3 regions of the Kocuria arenosa genome follow, and region 1 is predicted to be linked to each of the others. Evidence: riboswitches for the same ligand, from Rfam matches in the RefSeq annotation. Region 1 holds a riboswitch; each other region holds the start of a gene.
What was found. Region 1 has a riboswitch for thiamine pyrophosphate ahead of thiM (hydroxyethylthiazole kinase). Riboswitches for the same ligand answer to the same signal wherever they lie in the genome.
Positions count from the first base shown of each region.

Region 2: it holds a riboswitch for thiamine pyrophosphate, as region 1 does, so the genes downstream of both, ACFYE3_RS06345 (3-oxoacyl-ACP reductase) here and thiM (hydroxyethylthiazole kinase) in region 1, are expected to answer to the same signal.
Region 3: it holds a riboswitch for thiamine pyrophosphate, as region 1 does, so the genes downstream of both, ACFYE3_RS06820 (FAD-dependent oxidoreductase) here and thiM (hydroxyethylthiazole kinase) in region 1, are expected to answer to the same signal.

Region 1 is NZ_JBHZTA010000002.1:59,278-67,005, reverse strand. Features, by position in the region: gene rpmA (50S ribosomal protein L27) at 127-384, opposite strand; gene rplU (50S ribosomal protein L21) at 445-756, opposite strand; gene ACFYE3_RS03695 (bifunctional hydroxymethylpyrimidine kinase/phosphomethylpyrimidine kinase) at 977-2,497, opposite strand; gene thiE (thiamine phosphate synthase) at 2,494-3,177, opposite strand; gene thiM (hydroxyethylthiazole kinase) at 3,174-4,049, opposite strand; TPP riboswitch at 4,041-4,134, opposite strand; gene ACFYE3_RS03680 (nuclear transport factor 2 family protein) at 4,190-4,924, opposite strand; gene ACFYE3_RS03675 (Rne/Rng family ribonuclease) at 5,119-7,728, opposite strand, start outside.
Region 2 is NZ_JBHZTA010000003.1:69,379-77,106, reverse strand. Features, by position in the region: gene ACFYE3_RS06365 (OFA family MFS transporter) at 1-746, shown strand, start outside; gene ACFYE3_RS19100 (MFS transporter small subunit) at 748-849, shown strand; gene ACFYE3_RS06360 (hypothetical protein) at 1,015-1,476, shown strand; gene ACFYE3_RS06355 (hypothetical protein) at 1,540-1,857, shown strand; gene ACFYE3_RS06350 (LLM class flavin-dependent oxidoreductase) at 1,851-3,173, opposite strand; gene ACFYE3_RS06345 (3-oxoacyl-ACP reductase) at 3,173-3,937, opposite strand; TPP riboswitch at 3,982-4,085, opposite strand; gene ACFYE3_RS06340 (FadR/GntR family transcriptional regulator) at 4,140-4,895, opposite strand; gene ACFYE3_RS06335 (hypothetical protein) at 4,934-5,074, opposite strand; gene eat (ethanolamine permease) at 5,246-6,676, shown strand; gene ACFYE3_RS06325 (glutamine synthetase family protein) at 6,742-7,728, shown strand, end outside.
Region 3 is NZ_JBHZTA010000003.1:167,182-174,909, forward strand. Features, by position in the region: gene ACFYE3_RS06790 (GntR family transcriptional regulator) at 1-237, opposite strand, end outside; gene ACFYE3_RS06795 (hypothetical protein) at 457-726, opposite strand; gene ACFYE3_RS06800 (cupin domain-containing protein) at 989-1,573, opposite strand; gene moeB (molybdopterin-synthase adenylyltransferase MoeB) at 2,287-3,462, opposite strand; gene ACFYE3_RS06810 (thiazole synthase) at 3,459-4,319, opposite strand; gene thiS (sulfur carrier protein ThiS) at 4,321-4,560, opposite strand; gene ACFYE3_RS06820 (FAD-dependent oxidoreductase) at 4,557-5,948, opposite strand; TPP riboswitch at 5,944-6,047, opposite strand; gene thiE (thiamine phosphate synthase) at 6,063-6,782, shown strand; gene ACFYE3_RS06830 (hypothetical protein) at 6,895-7,728, shown strand, end outside.

The DNA.
Region 1 (7,728 bases):
GGGCCCGCGGACGGGCCACGTTAAAACTGTAGAGGGCGGGCGCTGGACGCACCCACCCTCTACAGACCAAACATGGGTGGTGCGGGTCGGGACCCGCACCGGGGCCGGCTGGGCCGGCCCTGTCGACTACTCTGCGGCAGCCTGGATGTTGACGACCTTGCGGCCTCGGCGGGTGCCGAACTCGACCTGGCCGGCGGCCAGGGCGAACAGGGTGTCGTCGCCACCGCGGCCGACGTTCAGGCCGGGGTGGAAGTGCGTGCCGCGCTGCCGGACGAGGATCTCGCCGGCGTTGACGGTCTGGCCGCCGAAGCGCTTCACGCCGAGGTACTGCGCGTTGGAGTCGCGACCGTTGCGAGTGGAGCTCGCGCCCTTCTTGTGTGCCATGAGGTGTGCCTACCTTCGGGTCTTTACTGGCTGGTGGAGTCTGGACGGGGACCGGGTCGGTCAGGCGTCGATGCCGGTCACCTTCACGGTGGTCAGCTCGGCACGGAAGCCCTGGCGCTTCTTGTAGCCGGTCTTGTTCTTGAACTTCTGGATGGAGATCTTGGGACCGCGGAGGTTCTCGACGATCTCGGCCGTGACCTTGACGCTCGCCAGGGTCTGGGCATCCGAGGTGATCTTGTCCCCGTCGACCAGCAGCAGGGCAGGGAGCTCGATGGTGCTGCCTGCTCCGCCGGCGACGCGGTCAAGGGTAACGAGGTCTCCGACGGAAACCTTTTCCTGGCGGCCGCCAGCGCGGACAATCGCGTACACCACTTGGGAACTCACTTCTCTCGACGTCATGTGTAAACAGTGTGGGTCGAGCGCATACCTGTCAGGACCAACGACGTTGAGACGAGCTGTCGGTGACCGGCCCGTGGGACTAGGCCGAGGTCAGCGCAGGTTCGCCGCAATTCAGGAACTGCACCCGCATGTGCCGCCAGGTGGGGTGTCGAGTTTCTACACGCGCGCACCGGCAGGGCACCGAAGATCAAGACTACTCGATCCGGTCAGCGCCCGCCAACCGGCGCTCCGCCACCGGCGCGGCGAAGAAGTCCCGCTCGAGCGCGCAGGCCTCCAGGAACACCTCCCGCATCCGGTCCCGCACCTCAGCCGGGGCCTCGCGGGCGGCGGCGTCGAGCAGCCGTCGGGCCGTGCGGGTCGCCTCCTGGAACCCCTCGTCCGCGTAGGTGGCCAGCCAGTCCGCGTAGGGGTGCTCGTCGGGCCCGCCGGCCGCGGCGAGCCCGCCCAGGTGGCGTCCCACGTCCGCGTAGACCCAGTAGCACGGCAGCACGGCGGCGAGACCGACCGGGTAGGGCTCTGCCGCGGTGGCCGCGAGCAGGAACGTGGTGTAGCGCCGGGTCACCTCGCTGAGCCCGTCCCGGCCGCCGCCGTCCCCCGCGTGCTGCAGCCGGGTCCGGTGCAGCCGCGCCTCGGTCTCGGTGCAGGACACGGCGCCGGCCGCGAAGAACAGCCGTTGCTCCTCGTCGGGCGCCCTGGCCGCCAGCAGGGCGAGCGCCCGGCTGTAGCCGTCGAGGTACTGCAGGTCCTGGTCGAGGTAGGCGAGGAAGCGGTCCGGCTCCAGCCGGCCGTCGCCGAGGAGGCGGACGAACTCGAGCTCCTCGATCTCGCGCCGCACGGCCGCGGAGGCCTCCCACAGCTCGTCGCTGAACCGCTCCGGCGCCGTGCCCCAGGCCTCGAGGGCGTCCTGGACGTGGTGGAAGTGGTGGACGGGACCGCTCCCGTGGCCGACCGAGAGCTCCCCGGAGGCCTCGAGGGCTCCGCGCAGCCAGTCCCGGGCGATCCGCAGGCTCCGTGACCAGTCCCCGTGCCGCACCTGGAGCGTGGCCAGGGCCGAGGAGAGGGAGCAGCCGGTGCCGTGGGAGTTCTCGGTGGGCACGCGGGCGCCGTCGAACGCCACGAGGGGCTCCGGGGCGTCCGGGCCCACGAGGGCGTCGGGCGTCCGGTCGCCGGCGAGGTGCCCGCCCTTGACGAGCACCAGGGTCCCGTGGGCGCGGGCCACGCGGTGGCCCTGCGCGAGGGCCTCCTCCCACGACGGCGCCGGGTCCTCCCCGGCGAGCACGGCGAGCTCCTGCAGGTTCGGGGTGATCAGGTCGGCGAGGCCCAGCATCGAGCGCAGGGCGTCCTCGGCCTCGCGCTCCAGCAGGCGCCCCCCGGAGGTCGCGACCATGACGGGGTCCAGGACCACGACCGGCGGCCGGTGGGTCCCGAGCCACCGGGTGACGGCCTCGATGACCGGCACGGATCCGAGCATCCCGATCTTGACGGCGTCGATCTCGACGTCCTCGGCGACCGCGTCGAGCTGGGCGGAGAGGAACTCGACCGGCGGGACGTGGATGGAGCGCACGCCCACGGTGTTCTGGACGACGACGGCGGTGACGGCGCTCATCCCGTAGCCGCCCATCGCGGCGATCGACTTGAGGTCGGCGTGCTGGCCGGCGCCGCCCGTGGGGTCGGTGCCGGCGATGGCCAGGACACGGGGCACGCGGGCGGTCACCGGACCACCTCCTCGGCGGTCACGGCGGCGAAGGCCCGCACGTAGCGGGCGGCCGCGGCCTCGGGGTCGGGGTCGGCGCAGATCCCGGAGACCACGGCCAGGCCGGCGGCGCCCGCGGCGCGCAGGGCGGCGGCGTCCCCGACCTCCACCCCGCCGATGGCCAGGCAGGGCAGGGTCGTGCGGCCCGCGGCGCGGGCGAAGCCCTCGACGCCCAGCGGCTCGGGGTGGTCCGGCTTCGTGCGGGTCGCCCGCACCGCCCCGACCCCCAGGTAGTCGACCGTCCCGGCGGGCAGGGCGGAGGCGGCGTCGAGCTCCTCCGCCGTGGCGGCGCTGAGGCCGAGCACGGCATGGGGCCCGCAGATCGCCCGGGCGAGCGCCACGGGCAGGTCCGACTGACCGACGTGCACCCCGGCCACGGGGGCGCCGGCCGCGCGGGCGGCGAGGTAGACGTCCGCGCGGTCGTCCACGAGCACGGGCACCTCCCGGCCCACGCGCTCGGCGACGGCCGTGAGGAGGGCGACGAGCTCGCGGACCGGGGCGTCCTTCGCACGGACCTGGACCATCGTGGCGCCGCCGCGGACGGCGGCCGCCACGACGTCCGAAACCGTCCGGGGCGAGCTCAGGGCGGTGTCGGTCACGAGGTGCAGGGCAAGGGCGGCGGGGTCGAGGCGCGGGCTCACCGGGTGCCCTCCTCGCGCACGAGCTCCGCCCGGGCGGCGATCCGCTCCGGCGTGACGGCGTGCAGCCGGTCCAGCAGCGCCACGGCGAAGGAGCCGGGCCCGCCGGAGTCGGCGGCCGCGTCCTCGGCCGCGAGGGTGTACACCGTGGTGGCGGCCACCGCCGCGGCGGCCGGATCCGCGCGCACGGCGGTGAACGCGGCCATGAGGGCGCCCAGGGCGCAGCCGCCTCCGGTGATGCGGGTCAGCAGGGGCGTGCCGTGCGGCACGCGGACGACCGTGCCGTCCGGGGAGCGCACGAGGTCCACGGGCCCGGACACGGCCACCGCCGAGCCGGCCCGCTCGGCGAGCGCGGCGGCGGCGTCCCGGGCGGCGTCGACGCCGTGGGTGGCGTCCGTGCCGCGGCCTCCGGCGCCGCCGGCGAGGGCGATCACCTCGGAGGAGTTGCCGCGCACGATCGCCGGCCGGAACTCGAGCAGGTCGCGGGCCAGCGCCGTGCGCACGGGCAGGGCGCCCACCGCCACCGGGTCCAGGACCCACGCCCGGCCCGCGCGGCCCCGGGCCCCGACCGCCTCGTAGGCGGCGCCGCGCTGCTCGGCGGTGGGCGTGCCGGTGTTGACGAGCAGGCCGTCGGCGAGCTCCGCGAAGACCCCGCCCTCGCCCTGGATGTCGGTCATCGCCGGGGACGCGCCCACGGCGAGCAGCACGTTGGCGGTGAAGTTGGTGACCACGGCATTGGTGATGCACTGCACGAGCGGCGCCGCGGAGCGCAGGTCCTCCAGGGCCGCGGCGGCGTCCTCGGCGAGGGCGGGGTCCGGCGGCGCCGGCCTCGCGGCTGCTGGTGTGCGGGCGGACGTGGGTACGGCATCGCGCATCTGCGACATCCCTTCGCTAGTACTGGCTAGATCAGGTTCGACGGGTGTGTTCTCAGCCGCTCGTGCGGCACCCCGTGTCAGGTGTCCTGCCAGTCTAGTCGGCGCGGGAACCGGGACGCGGACGGACCCCGGCCGCCGGCTCAGAACATGCCGTTGGCGTGCGCCATCCTCTCGGGCACCGGTTGGGCGACGCCCCAGTGCTCCACGATCCGGCCGTCGTCGAGGCGCCAGAGGTCGTAGCAGGCGACCGTGCCGGCGGCTCCGTCGCCGCGGTCGCCGCCCGTGACGGCCTCCGCGACGGTCAGCACGAAGTTCCCCTCGCCGACCACCCGGCGCAGCCGCCGGTACGCGGGCTGCGGGCCGTCCGGCGTGCGGGCGGTGTGCTCGGTGCAGCCCCGGGGGCTCATGTGGTCCTGGACGGCGTGGCGGTCGCCCGCGACGAGGGCGGACTCGACCCACTCCGCGGCAATGCGCTTGTTGTCCTGCGTCCGCTCGTGGTCCGTGACCTCGACGGGGCCGTCGAGCTGGGGGCGGGCGCCGTCGGAGTCCGTGCGCAGGGGCTCGAAGGCGTCCCAGTGCTCGGCGATCCGCCCGTCGTCCACGCGGAACACGTCGAAGCCGACCAGGGGCTCCGGGCCGAGTCCCGCGTAGGCCGAGTGGGCGACCACCGTCCCGTGGTCGTCGAGCACCCGGACGAGGTCCACGCGGAAGTCGTCGGGCATGCTGCGCACGAACTGCCGGAGGCCCTCGCGTCCGTCCGGCGCGAGCGGCGAGTGCTGGACGAAGTCCTCCGTGTAGTGGCGGTCCACGGCCGACGGGTCCCGGCGGACGAAGAGGTCCGCGCCGGCGGTGCGGATGGTGTCTGCACTGGTCATGGCGATGCTCCCTGGAACGGGCGGCCGCTCTCCCCGGCGGACGGGACGGCGGCCCCGGGTGTGCTGTGGTGCGCACCACGGTACGCCGCCGCGAGGGGGCCGGGCGGACCGGGACGGTCCGTGACGGTCCGCGACGACGGAGGACCCCGACCGTGCTGGTCGGGGTCCTCCGTCGTCCTGCTCGGCGGGGCGGCTCAGCCCCGGTCGGCGGGCCTGCCGCTGGTGAGGTCCTCGGCCTTGACGCCGACGCCGACGACGGTCGGCGCCCGGCGGGAGGAGTCCTCCGGGGAGCGCTGGGCGACGGCCTTGGCCTCGTGCCGGGCGCCCTCCGCGGCGACCGCCTGGCCGGCGGTCACCTCGGCCTCGCCCGGCCGTGCCGCCGGGGCCGAGGCGCGCCGGGAGCGACGACGGGGCCGTGCCGGCTCGGTGCTCGCCTGCTCCGGAGCCGCCGACGGGGTGGGCACCAGCTGCTCCGCGCTCTCCCGCGCCACGGGCTCCTGCGTCGCTGTCTCCCGTGCCACGGCCTCCTGCGCGGCGGTGACCGCCTCGGGGGTGACCTCCTCGGCGGTGGCCTCCTGGGGAACGGAACCGGCGTCCGGCGCCGTCTGCCCGAGGACCTCCGCGAGCGAGTCCAGGCTCAGCGGCCGGGCCTCGGCGGGCTCCTCGACGACGGCGTGGCCCTGCGGCAGCTCGATGACCTCGCCGTTGATCGTCAGGCGCGATCCCGGCTCGGCCGGTGACCCGTCCGCGGGGACCTGGTCCGGTGCGGCCGGGGCGGGGCTCTCCCCCGCGTCCGGCTGCTGCTCGGCGGCGTTCTCCGCGCCCTGGCCGCGGTTGCGGCTGCGCTTGCCGCGACGCTTCTTCCGGGAGCGCCCCGAGCCCTCGGGCCGGGACTCCGCCTGCTGGGCGGTCTCCTCGGCGAGCTCCGGCGTCTCCGCGGCGGCCTCCTCGTGGTGGGTGGCGGCGGCGATCGTCGCGAACGCCGTCCGCGCGGCCTCGGCCTTGGCCCTCTCCGCGGGATCGGGCTCGGCGGACCGCTGCTCCGTCCGGGCGGGCTGCTGCTGCTCGCTGCGGCCCCCCCGTCCGCGCTTGCGCTCCGTGCGGTTCGGCCGCTGGTCGCGGGACTCGCCCGTGGCGCCGCCGGTGCGGCCCTCGAGCGGGTGGTCGTGGACCACCACGCCGCGACCGGCGCAGTGCTCGCACGGCTCGGAGAACACTTCCAGCAGGCCGGTGCCCATGCGCTTGCGCGTCATCTGCACGAGGCCCAGCGAGGTCACCTCCGCCACCTGGTGCTTGGTGCGGTCCCGGCCCAGGCACTCCACCAGCCGGCGCATCACGAGGTCCCGGTTGGCCTCGAGCACCATGTCGATGAAGTCGATCACGATGATCCCGCCGATGTCCCGCAGCCGCAGTTGCCGCACGATCTCCTCGGCCGCCTCCAGGTTGTTCTTGGTGACGGTCTCCTCGAGGTTGCCGCCGGAGCCGGTGAACTTGCCGGTGTTCACGTCGACCACCGTCATCGCCTCGGTGCGGTCGATCACGAGCGATCCGCCCGAGGGCAGGAAGACCTTGCGCTCGAGCGCCTTCTGGATCTGTTCCTCCACGCGGTAGTTCACGAACAGGTCCTCGTCCTCGTCCCACTTCTGGAGCCGGTCGAGCAGGTCCGGCGCGACGTAGGTCACGTACGCCTCGATGTTGTCCCACGCCTCGTCGCCCTGGACGACCATGGTGGTGAAGTCCTCGTTGAAGACGTCGCGGACCGTCTTGATCGTCAGGTCCGGCTCCGCGTAGAGCATCTCGGGCGCGAGCGTCCTCGTCGACCCGGACCGCTCCTGGATCTGCTCCCACTGGGCGCGCAGCCGGTTGATGTCGTGGGTGAGCTCCTGCTCGGAGGCCCCCTCGGCGGCGGTGCGGACGATGACTCCCGCCCCGTCAGGCAGCCGGTCCTTCAGGATCTTCTTGAGCCGGGCGCGCTCGACGTCGGGCAGCTTCCGGGAGATCCCGGTCATCGACCCGCCCGGGACGTAGACCAGGTACCGGCCGGGCAGGGAGATCTGGCTCGTGAGCCGGGCGCCCTTGTGCCCCACCGGATCCTTGGTGACCTGCACCAGGACCGAGTCCCCGGACTTCAGCGCGACCTCGATGCGGCGGGGCCCGCCCTCGACCCGCGACGCGTCCCAGTTCACCTCGCCGGCGTAGAGAACGGCGTTGCGGCCCCGGCCGATGTCGATGAACGCGGCCTCCATGGACGGCAGCACGTTCTGCACCTTGCCCACGTAGACGTTGCCGATCAGGGAGTCCTGCTGGGTGTGCGAGACGAAGTGCTCGGCCAGGACGCCGTCCTCCAGGACGCCGATCTGGATCCGGTTGTCCTTCTGCCGGACCAGCATCTGGCGCTCGACGGACTCGCGGCGGGCCAGGAACTCCGCCTCGGTGATCACCTGGCGGCGGCGGCCGGTCTGGCGGGAGTCGCGCCGGCGCTGCTTCTTGGCCTCGAGCCGCGTGGAGCCCTTCACGGCCACGACCTCGTCGGCCGTGGCGGTCTCCGCGGCGCGGGGCGCCCGGACCCGGGTCACGGTGTTGGGCGGATCGTCGTCGCTGCCGCCCACGAGCTCCATGTCGACCTCGCCGCGGCGGCGGCGCCGACGGCGTCGACTGGTGGCGCCCCCGCCCGACCCCTGTCCGGCCTCCTCGCCCTCGTCGGCGAGCTCCGCCGTGTCCGGTTCCTCGGGGCTGTCGCCCGGGTCCTCGGCGGAGGCGTTCTCCTCCTGCTGGCGGCGCCGCGCCTCCCGGCGGCGGGCGGC
Region 2 (7,728 bases), on a different contig from region 1:
CCGAGGGCTTCGACCCGTCGAAGGTCAAGTCGAAGGCCCTCGTCACCAAGAACCACGTCTCGGCCCGCAACGCGATCCGCACCCGCCAGTTCTGGCTGGTGTGGATCGTGCTGTTCTGCAACGTGACGGCCGGCATCGGCATCCTCGAGCAGGCCGCTCCCATGATCCAGGACTTCTTCCGCCAGGCGGACGGCGCATCCCTCGTGACGGCGGCCGTGGCCGGCGGATTCGTGGGCCTGTTGTCCATCGGCAACATGGGCGGGCGCTTCGTGTGGTCCACCACCTCGGACGTGCTGGGCCGCAAGCGCATCTACATGGTCTATCTCGGCGTCGGGGCGGTCCTCTACACCGTGCTGGCGCTGTTCGGCTCGACCTCCACGCTGCTGTTCGTGCTGCTGGCCTTCGTCATCATCTCGTTCTACGGCGGCGGCTTCGCCACGGTGCCGGCCTATCTGCGGGACCTCTTCGGGACCTTCCAGGTGGGTGCCATCCACGGCCGTCTGCTCACGGCCTGGGCCGCGGCGGGCGTCGCCGGGCCCCTCATCGTCAATGCGTTCCTCGACGCCCAGGGCACTCCCGGGGAGCTCACGGCGCAGGCGTACCAGCCGGCGCTGCTGACCATGGTCGGGCTCCTGGTCATCGGTTTCGTCGCCAATCTCCTGGTGAAGCCGGTGGACGCCAAGTACCACGAGCCCGAGCACCAGAGCACACCGTCCGACACCGAGCTCGTCGAGAAGGAGGCATGACATGAGCCGTGCACGACTGGCACTGGGCTGGGTCCTCGTCGGGGTCCCGCTCGCCTACGGAGTGACGATGACCCTCATGCGGGCGACCGCGCTGTTCGTCTGACCGGCGGGTCGGACACGGACGGGCCGGAACGGTCCGCCCGTGTCCGACCCTCCGGCGTCCCGCCGGAGGAGCCGCAGGTCACCGGCCGACGTGGCGGGTGGCGACGGGCAGGACGTGCTCCACCATGAACCGGGTGAACCGGTCCCTCTCCTCGGCATGGGGCAGATGGGCCGAGTTCTCGAACCAGACGAGTTCCTTCGAGCGCGCGGCCAGGGCGGCGAAGTACCGCTCGGCCGGCTCCGCCGGGGACTCGTGGTCGTGGCCCTCGGCGCGCCGGGGACCGCGACGGCGACCCCGCTGGCGGCGGCCATCGAGACGCGGCAGTGCACCCGTGGAGCCTACGACGGCCGCCCCGTCGGGGCGGGCGACCTGGCGGCGCTCGAACGGGCCGGCAACCTGGGTCAGGTGCGGTGCCTCCGGCGCACCGAGCCCGGGCAACTGGCAGCCGTCGCCGAGCACGTGACCTCCGGCGACCTCGTGCAGCTGAACGGCACGGCCTTCCGCCGTGAACTCCTGTCCTGGATCCGCTTCAGCCCCGCCGCCGCGCTGCGGAGCAGGGACGGGCTCGCCGGCCGCACCACCGGCCGGCCGCCCGTGCCGACCTCGCTGGGCACGCTGCTGGCATGAATCCTCCTCCGGGCGGAGTCGCAGGCGCAGGCCGACGCCGAGCACCTGAAGAGCTCCGCCGGCGTGGCGGTCTTCGTCACCCCGGGCGACGACCGGTCCGCGGGGGTGGAGTCGGGTCGGGCCTGTCAGCGGTTCGCGCTGCAGGCCGAAGCGTTCGACCTCCGCACGGCCTTCATCAACCAGCCGATCGAGGTCCCCGGGCTGCGCCCCCGGTTCGAGACGTGGCTCGGTCTCACCGAGGAGCGCGCTCAGCTGGTCGTGCGCTTCGGCCATGGCCCGAAACTCCCCTACAGCCTGCGCCGACCGGTCGAGGACGTGCTGACCGACCGTCCCGTTGCGCCGGAGTCATCCGGCGCAACGGGCTCCGCAGCACGTCACTGAGCGCCGCCGGGCCGCGGCAGCCCCAGATGCCCGCGCAGCGTGGACGAGGTGTACCGGGTGCGGAAGAGTCCTCGGCGCTGGAGGACGGGGACCACGTGGTCCACGAAGTCGTCGAGGGAGTCCGGGAGCCGGGGCGGCATGAAGTTGAACCCGTCGGCCGCGCCCGAGCGGAACCACAGCTCCAGCCGGTCCGCGACGGACTCCGGGGTGCCGATGACCGTGCAGTGCCCGCCGCCGGCGGCCAGCCGGCCCAGCAGCTGCCGCACCGTGGGCCGCTCGACCGCCACGATCCGCAGGATCGTGGCGTACCGGCCCTGCGGCCCGGTGAATTCCTCGATCGGGGGCAGCTCCGGGACCGGGGCGTCCAGCTCCCAGTCGCTGCAGTCCTGCTGGACGAAGGCGGACAGCTGGGCCAGGGACTGCTCCACGGGCAGCAGGGCGTCCACCTCTGCCTGCTTGGCCCGGGCCTCCTCCTCGGTGGAGCCCACGTAGGCGACCAGCCCCGGCATGACGGCCACGGACCCCGGGTCCCGCCCGGCCGCGGCGACCCGTTGCTTCAGGTCCGTGCTGTACTCCCGGGCGCTCTCCAGGTCGTAGGCCACGGCGTAGACGCCTTCACCGTAACGAGCGGCCAGGTCCCGCCCCGGCCCGGAGGCGCCCGCCTGGAAGAGGACCGGACGACCCTGGGGCGGGCGCGGCACGGTCAGCGGTCCGTCCACGCGGAAGTACTCGCCCGCGTGGTCGATCCGGGTCACGCGTTCGGGGTCGGCGTACGGGCCGTTCCGGTCGCCGACCAGGGCGTCGTCGGACCACGAGTCCCACAGCCGATGGGTCACGTCGATGAACTCGGCCGCCCGAGCGTAGCGGTCGGCATGCGGTGGCATTCCCGGGAGGCCGTGGTTGCGCGCCTCGGCGTCGAACATGGAGGTGACCACGTTCCAGCCGGCCCGCCCCCGGCTGATGTGGTCGAGCGAGGCCAGCAGGCGGGCGGCATGGAACGGGGTCCAGAAGGTCGTCGAGACGGTGCTGACCAGTCCGATCCGCTCCGTGGCGCGGGCCATGGCGGCCAGGGCCGTCAGGGGTTCCAGGAACCACCGGGGTCCGTCCCCGACATCGCCGGCGCTGTGCCCGTCGGCGAAGAACACGGCGTCGAAGAGGCCGCGCTCGGCGGTGCGCCCGAGAGCCTCCCAGTGGGCGATGTCCCCGAGCCGCTCCAGACAGGAGTCCGGGTGCCGCCAGGCCGCCTGGTGGTGGCCCGCGCCGAAGAGGAAGGCGTTGAGGTGCAGCTGTCGCGGCGCGGTCACGGCGGCCCCCATCAGTCGAGGACCAGCCCGCCGTCGACCACCAGGTTCTGCCCGGTGACCGAGCGCGCCCACGGCGAGGCGAAGAACAGGAGGGCGTCGGCGAACTCCGCCGGTGTGGTGACCCGGCCCAGGGGCGTGGCGGAGGCGATGTAGTCGAAGACCTCCTCCGGGGTGGAGGCGCTCGCGTCGGTCGTGCGCAGCAGACCTCCGGAGACCATGTTGACCGTGACGTTGTGCGCGCCGAGGTCCTTGGCGAGGGTGCGGGTCAGGGACAGCAGCGCGGCCTTCGCCGCCGTGTAGTCGTGGTACGGGACCACGGGGTTCTGGAACAGGTTGGTGCCGACGTTGACGACCCGGCCGAAACCCCGCTCCTGCATGCCGGGCAGGGCCTGCTGCACGGTGTTGAGGGCACCGCGGACGCTGCCGGCGAACTGGGTCTCGAACTCCTCCCATCGGATCTCCTCGGCTCCGGAGCGGGAGTCGCCGTTGAAGGAGAAGTCCGCCAGCGCGTTGTTGACCACGGTGGTGACGGGGGAGCCGAAGTGCTCCCGGGCCGCGCGGAGCATGTCTGCGACCTGCTCCGCGTCGGTGACGTCGGCAGCCAGCGCCACGGCCCGGTCCGGGCCGTGCTGCTCCGCGAGCTCCTCCGCGGCCGTCCGGGACGCGCGGTAGTTGACCACGACCTTCGCGCCCTCGGCGGCGAAGGCCTCGACGACGCTGCGGCCCAGCCCTCGTGCTCCGCCGGTGACGAGGACGATCTGTTCTGCGATCTGCATGGGTCTCCCTGGGGTCAGGGCGAGGAGACGCGGGCCGGTCACGGCCGGTCCCGACAGGACATCCCTTCGCCAGTCCTAACTGGATCAGGTTCGACGGGTGTCATCTCAGCCGGCTCGTCGTGCGGCGCCGGCACCCCGTGTCACTGCGGACGAGTATAAGCACCGGTCCCACAGGCCGGCCCGTTCTTCGCACGGCGGCGGGTCACACCGGGCCGCGGTCGTCCCCGGGGGCGTCGTCGGACTGTTCCCCGTGGCCGAGGAAGCCGCGCAGCAGCGCGGCCGTGCCCTCCAGGTGCGCGAGGGAGGCGGCGCGGGCGGCGGGGGCATCGCCCGCCAGGACGGCGTCGGTGAGTTCGCGGTGCTGGCGGTCGGAGTGCTCGAGGTTGACCGCCAGCACGGGGATCCGGTCCAGCAGGTCGCTGGCCCGTGACCGCACCTCCGCGACGGCGCGGACCAGGCTGGGGCACCCGCTCAGCTCGGCCACGGCGATGTGGAAGCGCGCGTCGGCGGGGCGGTAGTCCTCCGGTGAGCTCTCCTCGACCTGCCGGAGGCACGCGAGCAGGTGCTCCCGGGCGGCCGCACTGAGGGCCGCCGCCGCGGCCAGCTCCGCCGCGGCGGGCTCGACGACGGCGCGAAACACGAGCACGTCCTCGACGTCAGCGGGATCCACCGGGGGGTGGGCCTCGTCCGGCAGGGCGGTGCGACCGGTCACGAAGGTCCCGCCGTACCGGCCGCGCACCACGTCCAGGACCCCGGCGGACTGGAGCTCGTGCAGGGCCTCCCGCAGCGTGGCGCGGGAGATCCCGAGCATCGCCGCGGTCTCCCGCTCGGGCGGGAGCCGCTCGCCCCTGCGGAACAGGCCGAGCCGGATCGAGTCGAGGATCCGCTCCACGGCCTCCTCGAAGGCGTTGCCTTGGCGCACGGGCCGGATGCGGGGGTGCTGGACGGGATCGCTCACGGTGGCGCTCCTCCCGGCCGGGACGCCCGGCCGAGGTCCTAGTGGGTGAGGTCCATGGCGACCACGCCCACCGCGATGATCAGGGCGGCGGAGACGAGGAAGCCCGCCGTGATGGCGATGAGGGCCCAGGAACGGGCGGAGCCGGAGCGGTCGGGAGTCGATGTGCTGGTCTGGTTCATGCCCACCATTCTGCGGCATCCGCGCGACCGGCGACACCGCGACGCGGTCCCGTGCCCTGCCCGGCTTCCCGCCGCGGGGTCTTGACGGGGCGCGGGGCACCCCACAAACTGTGACCACTCGCGCCAAACGTCTGTTTTCAGACCTTTGTGGAATCCCGGAGGGATCGTCCCATGCCCGAATCCCCAGCACAGCCCGCCCGCACCGACGAGTACTTCCAGCACCGCCAGCTCCGGTCCGGCGCCGCCGGCTGGGTCCTGCTCGCGGGCCTGGGCATCGCCTACGTCATCTCCGGGGACTTCTCCGGCTGGAACATCGGGCTCTCCGAGGGCGGGTGGGGCGGGCTGCTCATCGCCTTCGTGCTCATGGGCCTGATGTACACCTGCATGGTCTTCGGCCTCGCCGAGCTCTCCTCCACCCTCCCCACGGCGGGCGCCGGCTACGGGTTCGCCCGCCGTGCCCTCGGCCCGCTCGGGGGCTTCGCCACCGGGATGGCCGTGCTCATCGAGTACGCCGTGGCACCGGCGGCGATCGCCACGTTCATCGGCGGCTACATCGAGGCGCTGGGCCTGTTCGGCATCACCAACTCCTGGCCCGTGTACCTCGTGACCTACCTGGTGTTCATGGGCATCCACATGTACGGGGTGGGTGAGGCGCTCAAGCTGATGTTCGGGATCACCGTGGTCGCGGTCCTCGCGCTGGGGGTGACCGTCGTCGCGCTCGTGCCGCACTTCGACGCCGCCAACCTCTTCGACATCGTCCCGAACGACGCCGTGGGGGCGAGCGCGTTCCTGCCCATGGGCTACGCCGGGGCGATGGCGGCCCTGGTCTACGGCATCTGGTTCTTCCTGGCGATCGAGGGCGTGCCCCTGGCGGCGGAGGAGACCGCCGATCCCCGCCGGGACATGCCGCGCGGGATCATCGTGGCCATGGTCTTTCTGCTGGTCTCCGGCGCGCTCATGCTGGTGCTGGTGCCCGGGGCGGCCGGGTCGGAGGCGATGAGCACCTCGGACAACCCGCTGCCGGAGGCCATCCGCACCGCGGCGGGGGCCGACAGCGTGATGGCGACCATCGTGAACTACGCGGGTCTGGCCGGGCTGGTCGCGAGCTTCTTCTCCATCATGTTCGCCTACTCCCGGCAGCTGTTCGCCCTCTCCCGGGCCGGATACCTGCCCCGCTTCCTCTCGCTGACGGGCAAGCGCAGGACTCCGTGGGTGGCGCTCATCGTGCCGGGCACCATCGGCTTCGTGCTCGCGGCCGTGACCGGCGACGGCGGACTGCTCATCAACATCGCGGTCTTCGGCGCCACCGTCTCCTACGTGCTGCTGAACCTCTCCCACATCGTGCTCCGGCTGCGCGAGCCGGACCTGCCGCGCGGCTACCGCACCCCGGGCGGCGTGGTCACCACCGGCATCGCCCTGGTGCTGGCGCTCGTGGCCGTGGTCGCCACGTTCCTGGTCGACGTGCTCGCCGCGTCCATCACCGCCCTCGTGTTCGTGGTGTTCCTCGCCTACTACTGGTTCTACAGCCGGCACCGCCTCGTGGGCCACGCCCCCGAGGAGGAGTTCGCGCAGATCCGCTCCGCCGAGGCGGACCTGCACTGACTCCCCGCCCCGACCGCCACCCACCTCAACAATCCCAGCGATCCCAGCGACGAAGGACCGGACCCATGACCGAGACTCCCCAGCACCCGCGCAACGACCGGATGCTCACCGTCGAGCAGCTGCGGCAGCACGTCGCCGACGGGCTCGTGGACACCGTGGTCCTGGCCTTCACCGACATGCAGGGCCGGCTCCAGGGCAAGCTCAACCACGCGCAGTTCTTCCTGGACTCGGTGCTCGACGAGGGCGCCGAGGGCTGCAACTACCTGCTGGCCGTGGACACGGAGATGAACACCGTGGGCGGGTACTCGATCAGCAGCTGGTCCTCGGGCTACGGGGACATGGAGTTCGACATGGACCTGGACACGATCCGGCTGATGCCGCACAACCCCGGCCAGGTCATGATCCAGTGCGACCTCACCGGCCACGGCGGGCAGCCCATCCCGATGTCGCCGCGGTCCATGCTGCGCCGCCAGCTCGACCGCGCCCGGGACATGGGCTTCACCATGGTCACCGGCACCGAACTGGAGTTCTGCGTGTACAACACCAGCTACGAGGACGCCTGGAACGCCGACTACCGGAACCTGGTCCCGGCCAACCAGTACAACGTGGACTACTCCGTGCTGGGCTCCCAGCGGGTCGAGCCGCTGCTGCGGGAGATCCGCAACGCCATGTACGCGGCCGGACTGACCGTGGAGTCCGCGAAGGGCGAGTGCAACCTGGGCCAGCACGAGATCGCGTTCCGCTACGACGAGGGCATGGTCACCGCGGACAACCACGTGGTCTACAAGCTGGCCTCGAAGCAGATCGCCCACCAGCAGGGGAAGTCCATCACCTTCATGGCCAAGCCCAACGAGCGCGAGGGCAGCTCCTGCCACATCCACATGTCCCTGCGCGGGCCCGACGGCGAACTGGTCTTCTGGGACCGCGACCGGGACGCCCGGTCCCGCACCTACGAGCACTTCATCGCCGGGGTGCTGCGCACCATGCGCGAGTTCACGCTGTTCTACGCCCCCACCATCAACTCGTACAAGCGCTTCGTCGAGGGCAGCTTC
Region 3 (7,728 bases), on a different contig from region 1:
CAGCCCTTCCTGGGACAACTGGTTCAGTGCCTCACGGATGGTGGGACGACTCACGCCCAGCGTCGATGACAGGGTGACTTCCGTCAGCTTGTCGCCGGGGCGCAGATCTCCCCGCACCACGGCTCTCCGTAGTTCGCGGAGGACTCCGTCCCTGCGCGACATGCTCGCCACGGGAGACAGGTTGCCCTTCCCGCCGTGCTGGACCTCGGTCGGGGAGCCCACAGTCTTCAGATCCATACCTTGTCCTGCCCTCGATGCAGCGCCAGCCAACAGCCACTCTGCAGATTGTCAGACATTTTGTGCTTGAGCTTAGCCTTGAAAGTTCTCCTGTACCAGCCGTCCGAGGTTAGGAATAGGCACACCAAGCCTCCGCCCCCGCAGCAGAGCCTGCATCCGGGCAGATGGGTGGGCCGGGGACAGGATGCACCTGCCCCCGCTCCGAGACGGCTGCCCGGCTCAGGGGGTCCCGGCGAGAAGGACGAGGGCGGCGTGCACCGCCTGGGCCCTGGGGGTCCTCATCGTTTGGAGGTGCGCACAGATCTGCTGGACTGCTTGCGGATCCAAGCGGTGGCCCTCGGCGCTGTTCCTGCACACCGTCCAGTCCACTGCGGCCGCGTAGCGGTCACTGATCAGCATCTCGTGGTCGTGGCAGTAGTGGTGCAGGGGCGCTGCCGTCAGTTCCGGGAAGGTGGCCGCGGTCCAGGCCACCACCGGGAGCAGGGTCACGGCCTCCCGGCCGCACCCACTCACCTCACAGGCGGTCCCTGACGTCACAGCTCTACTGTGCCGGGGCGAACAGGCCCATGAACAGGTTTTTGTGCATCTTCATGGGTATTACGAAGCCACTCCCCCAGCGCTGACAGCGAGGAGAAGTTCGTCCTCGTCCTGGTGCAGGAGATCGTTCTTCCGGGAATGGCCCCTGTCGTGACTGCCCGCAGCGGGACCAGGAGTGTCTGCACCGTCCCGCGACCTGGCGTCCTGTCCTTCTTCAGACCTGGCGGTAGTAGCGTTCCTCGAGCTGACGATCGATTCCCTTTTGGCGCGCCCGGACCGCCAGCATCCGCAGGGCCGGGTCGAGCAGACGCCCGGGGCCGGGGAGATGGATGTCGGACTCCACCAGGATCAGCGCACCGTGGTAGAGGTTCTTCGGCCGCCCGTCGGGGTGGGTCAGCCCGTCGGTGGCCATGTTCTGCAGGGTCACCAGCCACTTCTCGAACCCCGGGTGGGCGGGGCGGACCTCCAGCACGAAGCGCAGGGTGCGGTCACCGGCGGTCCGCCAGCCGTGCACGGCGCGCGGGGGCACCACGGCTTCCTGGCCCTCGATCAGTTGCACCTGCCGGCCGGCGATCCTGCCGTCGAGGGTGCCCTCGAACAGGTGCAGGGTCTCGGTGTAGAGCGTGTGGTAGTGCGGGAACACCCTGATGCCCGGGGCATACTCCGCGTAGAGCAGGCCGTACTCGCCTGCGGTCTCCGCACCGGTGCGCACCCAGGTCAGCGCGGTGCCCTGCGCCTGGTCCCGGTACGTCGCCCGGCCGTTGCGCATCTGGCTGATCTGTTCGGCGCTCCAGTCCATGGTCATCGCCCCCCCGACCAACAGATTACGATCGGCCGCCATCCGGTGTCCCGGGTCGTTTCCAGATCGCAATCTGCCCGATCGCGCCCCGGCGTCACCCGGGGGCTGCGAGCCGACCGCGTGCTGATCGCAGACGGGTCGGTATCCCCGCGGCTCATTGCCGAATCCTGCCGGTGCCCGGGACCCCCCTGAACACACAGCTCGGCAGAAGCGGGAGAACCATGACCGTCAACGTCGGCTCCGGCCCCGTCTACATCAGGGTGCGCTGACCGCACCACCTGGCCCTGGGCGGGCGGCGTCCGGTCGGCCCGACGGGCGCCGCGCATCCAGCCCTCCCTCGGGACGACGCCGACGCAAGGTCCTGCGACGGCCCGCAGCGGGCACACCATTCTCGTGACGGCTTCGACGGCGGTCCCTCCGTCACCGCGAGAAGCGGGACTGCGTCACCAGAGCATGACTTCGACCTCGTGCTGCTCGCCACCACCCCGGTGACCATCCGGTGGTTCCCACGTACCGGGGCGGGGGTGATCGCCGTGGCAGAGGCGACTGCGTCTCCGCCCACGGGAACGCAGGACATGGTTCCGAGGGATCGAGCCACCGCTGAGCGCTGTCACCGCTGAGCGCTCTCGCCCCGGAACGCGGAGACCGTCGTCACCGATCCCCGTGGCACGGTGGCACGTCGAGGCGTGATGCCTCCAGGATCGCAGGAGCAGTCAGTAGACCGGTTTGTCCGGCTCCACCTGCTCCACCCAGGCGAGCACCCCGCCCTCGAGGTGGCGGACCCGCTCCTCCCGCTGCGCGAAGAACGGCCGCAGCGCGGCCAGGGCGGTCGCGGAGCGGGCCCCGGCCTTGCAGTGCAGCACGAGGTCCGCGCCGCGCGCCTCCGGCGGCAGGGCGTCCGCGCCCCGGTCCAGGATGTCCTGCAGCGGGACGGGCACGGCGCCGTCGATGGCCACGAGCTCCCGCTCCCAGGCCTCGCGCACGTCCACCAGGGCGAAGGACGCCTCCCCGTGCTCCCGGCGCTCGAGCAGCCGGGCCAGCTCGGCCGCCCCGACGGTCTCGGCGGGGTCCGCCCCGGGCAGGGCGCAGACGGCGTCGGGCTCGGCCACCGCGGTGACCGGGGCGGCGCCGGGATCCGGGGCCAGGCGCATCTCGCGCCAGGTCATCGCGAGCGCGTCGTGCAGCAGCACCCGCCCGAGCAGGGGCTCCCCGGTGCCGGTGATGAGCTTGACGGCCTCCGTGACCATGACCGAGCCGACGGTCGCGGGGAGCATGCCGAAGACGCCGCCCTCGGCGCAGCTCGGCACCTCCCCGTCCGGCGGGGCCTCGGGGTAGAGATCCCGGTAGGTGGGCCCGTGCCCGGCCCAGAAGACGCTGACCTGCCCCTCGAAGCGCAGGATCGAGCCCCAGACGCAGGGCGTGCCGGTCAGGGCGGCGGCGTCGCTGACCACGTAGCGGGTCGCGAAGTTGTCGGCGCCGTCCAGGACCAGGTCGTACTGGCCGATGAGGTCCACGGCGTTGTCCGCGGACAGACGCACGGGGTGGATCCGCACGTCCACGAGAGGGTTGAGCGCGGTGACGGCGTCGGCGGCGGAGACGGCCTTGGGGCGGCCGACGTCGGCGGTCGTGTGCACCACCTGGCGCTGCAGGTTGGAGAGCGCCACGACGTCGTCGTCGACGATCCCGAGGGTCCCGACCCCCGCCGCGGCGAGGTACTGCAGGGCCGGGGAGCCCAGTCCCCCGGCGCCGACGACGAGCACGCGGGCACCGCCCAGCCGCCGCTGGCCGAGGGGCCCTATCCCGGGCAGGGTCAGGTGCCGGGCGTAGCGCTCGAGCTCCTCGCGGGTCAGTTCGGGGCCGGGTTCCACGAGCGGGGGCAGCGGGCTCACGGCCGCTCCCCCACGGGCGCCCAGTCCCCGCGCGGCGCGTCGGCCGGCTCGGCGGCCGGCCCGTCGTCGGACGCGCCCGGATCGATCCGTCCGGCCATCGGCGAGGACGCCTGGGCGTGGCTGCGGACCGGGATGCGCCCGGCGCCGGCGGCGAGCCGGCCGGCGACCACCGCGTGCCGCATCGCGGTGGCCATCGCCACCGGGTCCTGGGCACGGGTGACGGCGCTGGCCAGCAGCACGGCGTCGCAGCCCAGCTCCATGGCCAGGGCGGCCTCGGAGGCCGTGCCGATCCCGGCGTCGAGCACCACGGGCACGGACGCCCGGGAGGCGATGAGCTCGATGTTGTGCGGGTTGAGGATGCCCAGGCCCGTGCCGATGGGGGCGCCCAGGGGCATCACCGCCGCCGCGCCCAGGTCCTCGAGGCGGCGCGCCACGGCCGGGTCGTCCGAGGTGTAGGCGAAGACCTTGAAGCCGCGCGCCACGAGCTGCTCGGTGGCGTCGAGGAGCTCTACGACGTCGGGCAGCAGGGTGTCCTCGTCGGCGATCACCTCGAGCTTGACCCAGTCGGTCTCGAGGGCCTCCCGGCCGAGCTCGGCGGTGAGCAGCGCGTCCCGGGCCGTGTAGCACCCGGCGGTGTTGGGCAGGATCCGGATGTCGTTGCGCTCGAGCAGCGCGAAGAGGGAGTCGCCCTGGCCGGGGGCGTAGCGGCGCAGGGCCACGGTGGTCAGCTCGGTGCCGGAGGCCAGCAGCGCCTGCTCGAGGGTGTGCAGCGAGCTGAGGCCGCCGGTGCCCATGATGAGCCGGGAGGTCAGCTCCGTGCCGTCGAGCAGGAGCGGGTCGGGGTGCGGGACGGTCACGTCAGCCTCCTTGGACGGCGGTGATGATCTCGACGGCCTGGCCCTCCGCCACAGGGGTCCGCCGCCAGCGGCTGCGGGGCACGACCGCGGCGTCCACGGCCACGGCCACGCCGAGGCGCCCACCGTCCAGCGGGGCGCCGTCGGGGCCCAGGGCCCGGCCGACGGTCTCGGCGACGAGGTCGACGACGGTCGCCTCCGCCGCCACCTCGTGCGGGCGGCCGTTGAGGGTGATGGCGGTCATCGGGGGCTCCTGCTCCGGGGCCCGGGTCCGGCGGCGGCCGGCTCGGGGTCCTGTCGACGGGCCTCGACGGGTCGGTCGAAGCGGTGCGGGTCGGTGGTGGCGAGGTGCTCGGCGTCGGCGGCCGGATCGGGCCCGGCCCCTCCGGCGACCAGCTGCGCGGCGAGCCGGGCGGCCAGCGGGGCGAGCAGGACGCCGTGGCGGAAGTAGCCGGTGGAGACCACGAGCCCCGGCACGGGCGAGCCGTCGGGGTCGCGGACCCGGCCGAGGTACGGGATGTCGTCCGGGGTGCCGGGCCGGGCGCGGGCCAGCACCTCGACCAGCTCGAGGTCGGCGACGCCGGGCACGAGGGCCTGGGCGTCGCGCAGCAGCCGGAACACGCCGCCGGCGCTGGGCCCGGTCAGGTCGTCCTCGCGGGAGGTCGCCCCGATCACCACGGTCCCGTCGGTGCGGGGCACCAGGTAGACGGGCACTCCGTGCACCAGGCCGCGGACGGTGCGCTCGAGCAGCGCCGGCGCCCCGGCGAGGACCCGGGCGCGCAGGATGTCCCCGTGCACCGGCCGCAGGGGCGGGTGCCAGTCCTCCGGCAGACCCTCGAGGTCGCCGAGGTCGGCACCCGGGGCGAGGACCGTCCAGGTCGCGGAGACCATCCCGCCGCCGGCCAGGCGGACGCCGGTCACGGCGCCCTCGGCGTTGCGGCGCAGCCCCGTGGCGAGGTCGTGGACGAGGTGGGCCGGTCCGCCGTCGCGCGCGGGCGATGGCTCGGGGACCTCCGGACGCTCCAGGGGCTCCGGGGCCTCCGAGGTCTCGACGGGCTCCGGGAGCTCCGGGGCGAGGAGGGCGGCGAGCAGCCCGGCCACGAGCCGGCGCGGGTCCACCTGGTGGTCGTCGGGGATCCGCAACGCGGCGGACAGCCGCGGGCTCAGGGCGGGCTCGAGGGCCCGGGCGGCGCGCAGGGTCAGCTGCTCCACCGTCATGCCGTGGCGCCCCTGCAGCGCGCGGAGGTCCGCCAGGGCCTGCCGGTCGGCGGCGTCCACCCCGCAGACCAGGGTCTCGGTGGCCCGGTGGCCCACCGTCCCCCCGGCGGCCTGCTCGAGGGCGGCCACGAACCCCGGGTACTCGGCGGCCGAGGCGGTCATGAGGGGGTACAGGGGCTCCTGCCGGTACTGGACCTCGCTCACCGGGGCGAGCATCCCGGCCGCGGCGCGGCTCGCGCCGGAGCCCGGTTCGGGGTCCACCACGGCCACCGAGCGGCCGCGGCGGCGCAGCTCCCAGGCGGTGGCGAGGCCGATCACCCCGGCGCCGACCACGGCGACGTCGGCCCGGACGTGCTCGGGCTGCCCGACCAGGGGGTGGGGTGCGGTCGTCGGGGCGAGGTGCGCGGAAGTCACACGGAACGTCCTTTCCTACGGCGGCATGACCCGCATCAGGTGTGGCGGTCGGCGCTGGACGCCCTCTCAGCCCCCGGTGGGGCTCCCGCAGAACCGCTGACCTATCATCAGCGTGTGACCCAGCATACCCGTGACGCCTCCGCCCCCGCCGAGCCTCCCCTGCGAGATGCCCGGACGGCAAAGCTCCTCGCCGCCCGGCTGTACGTGTGCACGGACACCCGCCGGGACCGGGGCGACCTCGAGGAGTTCCTGCACGCCGCGTACTCCGGTGGCGCGACCATCGTCCAGCTGCGGGACAAGAGCATCGACGCGGACGAGGAGATCGCCGCGCTGCGGCTGCTGGGCCGGGTCGCCGCCGAGTACGGCGCCCTGTTCGCCGTCAACGACCGCGCCGACATCGCCGCGCTGGTGGGCGCCGACGTCTTCCACGTGGGCCAGCACGACCTCACTCCCGCCCAGGCCCGGCACCTGCTGGGCCCCGACGTGCTGATCGGGCGATCCACCCACGACCTCGGACAGGCCCGGACGGCGCTCGAGGACCCGGACGTCGACTACTTCTGCACCGGCCCCGTCTGGGCCACGCCCACGAAGCCGGGGCGCCCGGCCACCGGACTGGAGTTCGTCCGCGCGGTCGCCGCACTGACGGAGGCCCGGCTCGACGCGGACCCGGAGGTCCTGCCCGTGCCGTGGTTCGCCATCGGCGGGATCGACGAGCAGCGGCTCCCGCAGGTGCTGGACGCCGGGGCGCGCGGCGTCGTCGTCGTCCGCGCCGTCACCGAGGCCCCCGATCCCCGCGTCGCCGCGGGGCAGCTGCGCAGCCTGCTCCCCGCCTGAGCCCGGCACGGTCCCCCACCCCGGCCCACCGTCCCGATGACCGACCGGCTCCCCGCCGCCGCCCAGCACGTTCTGGGAGCATGGACGCAGGACGACGACGGAGAGGTGGCCCATGGACCCCGAGCTCGACCCCCAGGTGCGGCACGCGGTGGAGCGTCCCGCGGAGACCGCCCGCGGCCCGGAGGACGTGCAGCTGCGCGTCCGGCTGGCCGGTGAGCCCGCCCGCCGCGCCCTCGGCACGCACTGGGAGCAGGGCCTCCCGGAGGACGCCGCGCCGAGCGACGACCGGCTTGCCGCCGCCGTGCTGCTCGCCACCCTCTTCGGCGACATCTTCTGGCTGGAGCGCGCGGCCCGGCTGCCCAGCGACGTGCCGGGGTGCCCGTCCGCGCCGCCGAGCGGGCTGCTGGAGCTGACCCGGGTGCCCGGGGCCCGTGCGGCCCTGGCCACCGTGCTCGAGCGCCCGCTGCTGACCGGGCTCCTGGAGTGGGGCACCGACCCCCTGCCGGAGCAGCCCCCGCTCGCCGTGGCACGGGCCGCCCGGGACCTGGGCGTTCCCGACGACGGGCGCGTCTACAAGGTGGTGCGCCGCCGCGCCGAGCGCTTCCTGGCGCGGGAGCACGACGGGTCCGAGCCGCTCGAGCAGTTCGTGACCCTGCTGAACGAGGCGGAGCGGGGCCACCGCGAGGACGGTCCCGTGCTCTCGGGCGAGACCCTGCCCCCGGCGTCTCCACCGGCGCCGGGCCCGACGGCGGGGCCCCCGTCCGCGGCCGGCCCGGCGGCGGACGGCGACGTCCGCCCGGGAACGCCCCCACCGGGTGCTCCCCCGGCGGGCTCGCCCGAGAATCCGCAGTGGGGCGTGAGCCCCGCGACCCCCGCCCCGCCGCCGCCCGGGCAGTTCCCCGGGCAGTTCCCTGGGCAGGGGGCACCCGGACAAGGTGCACCCGGG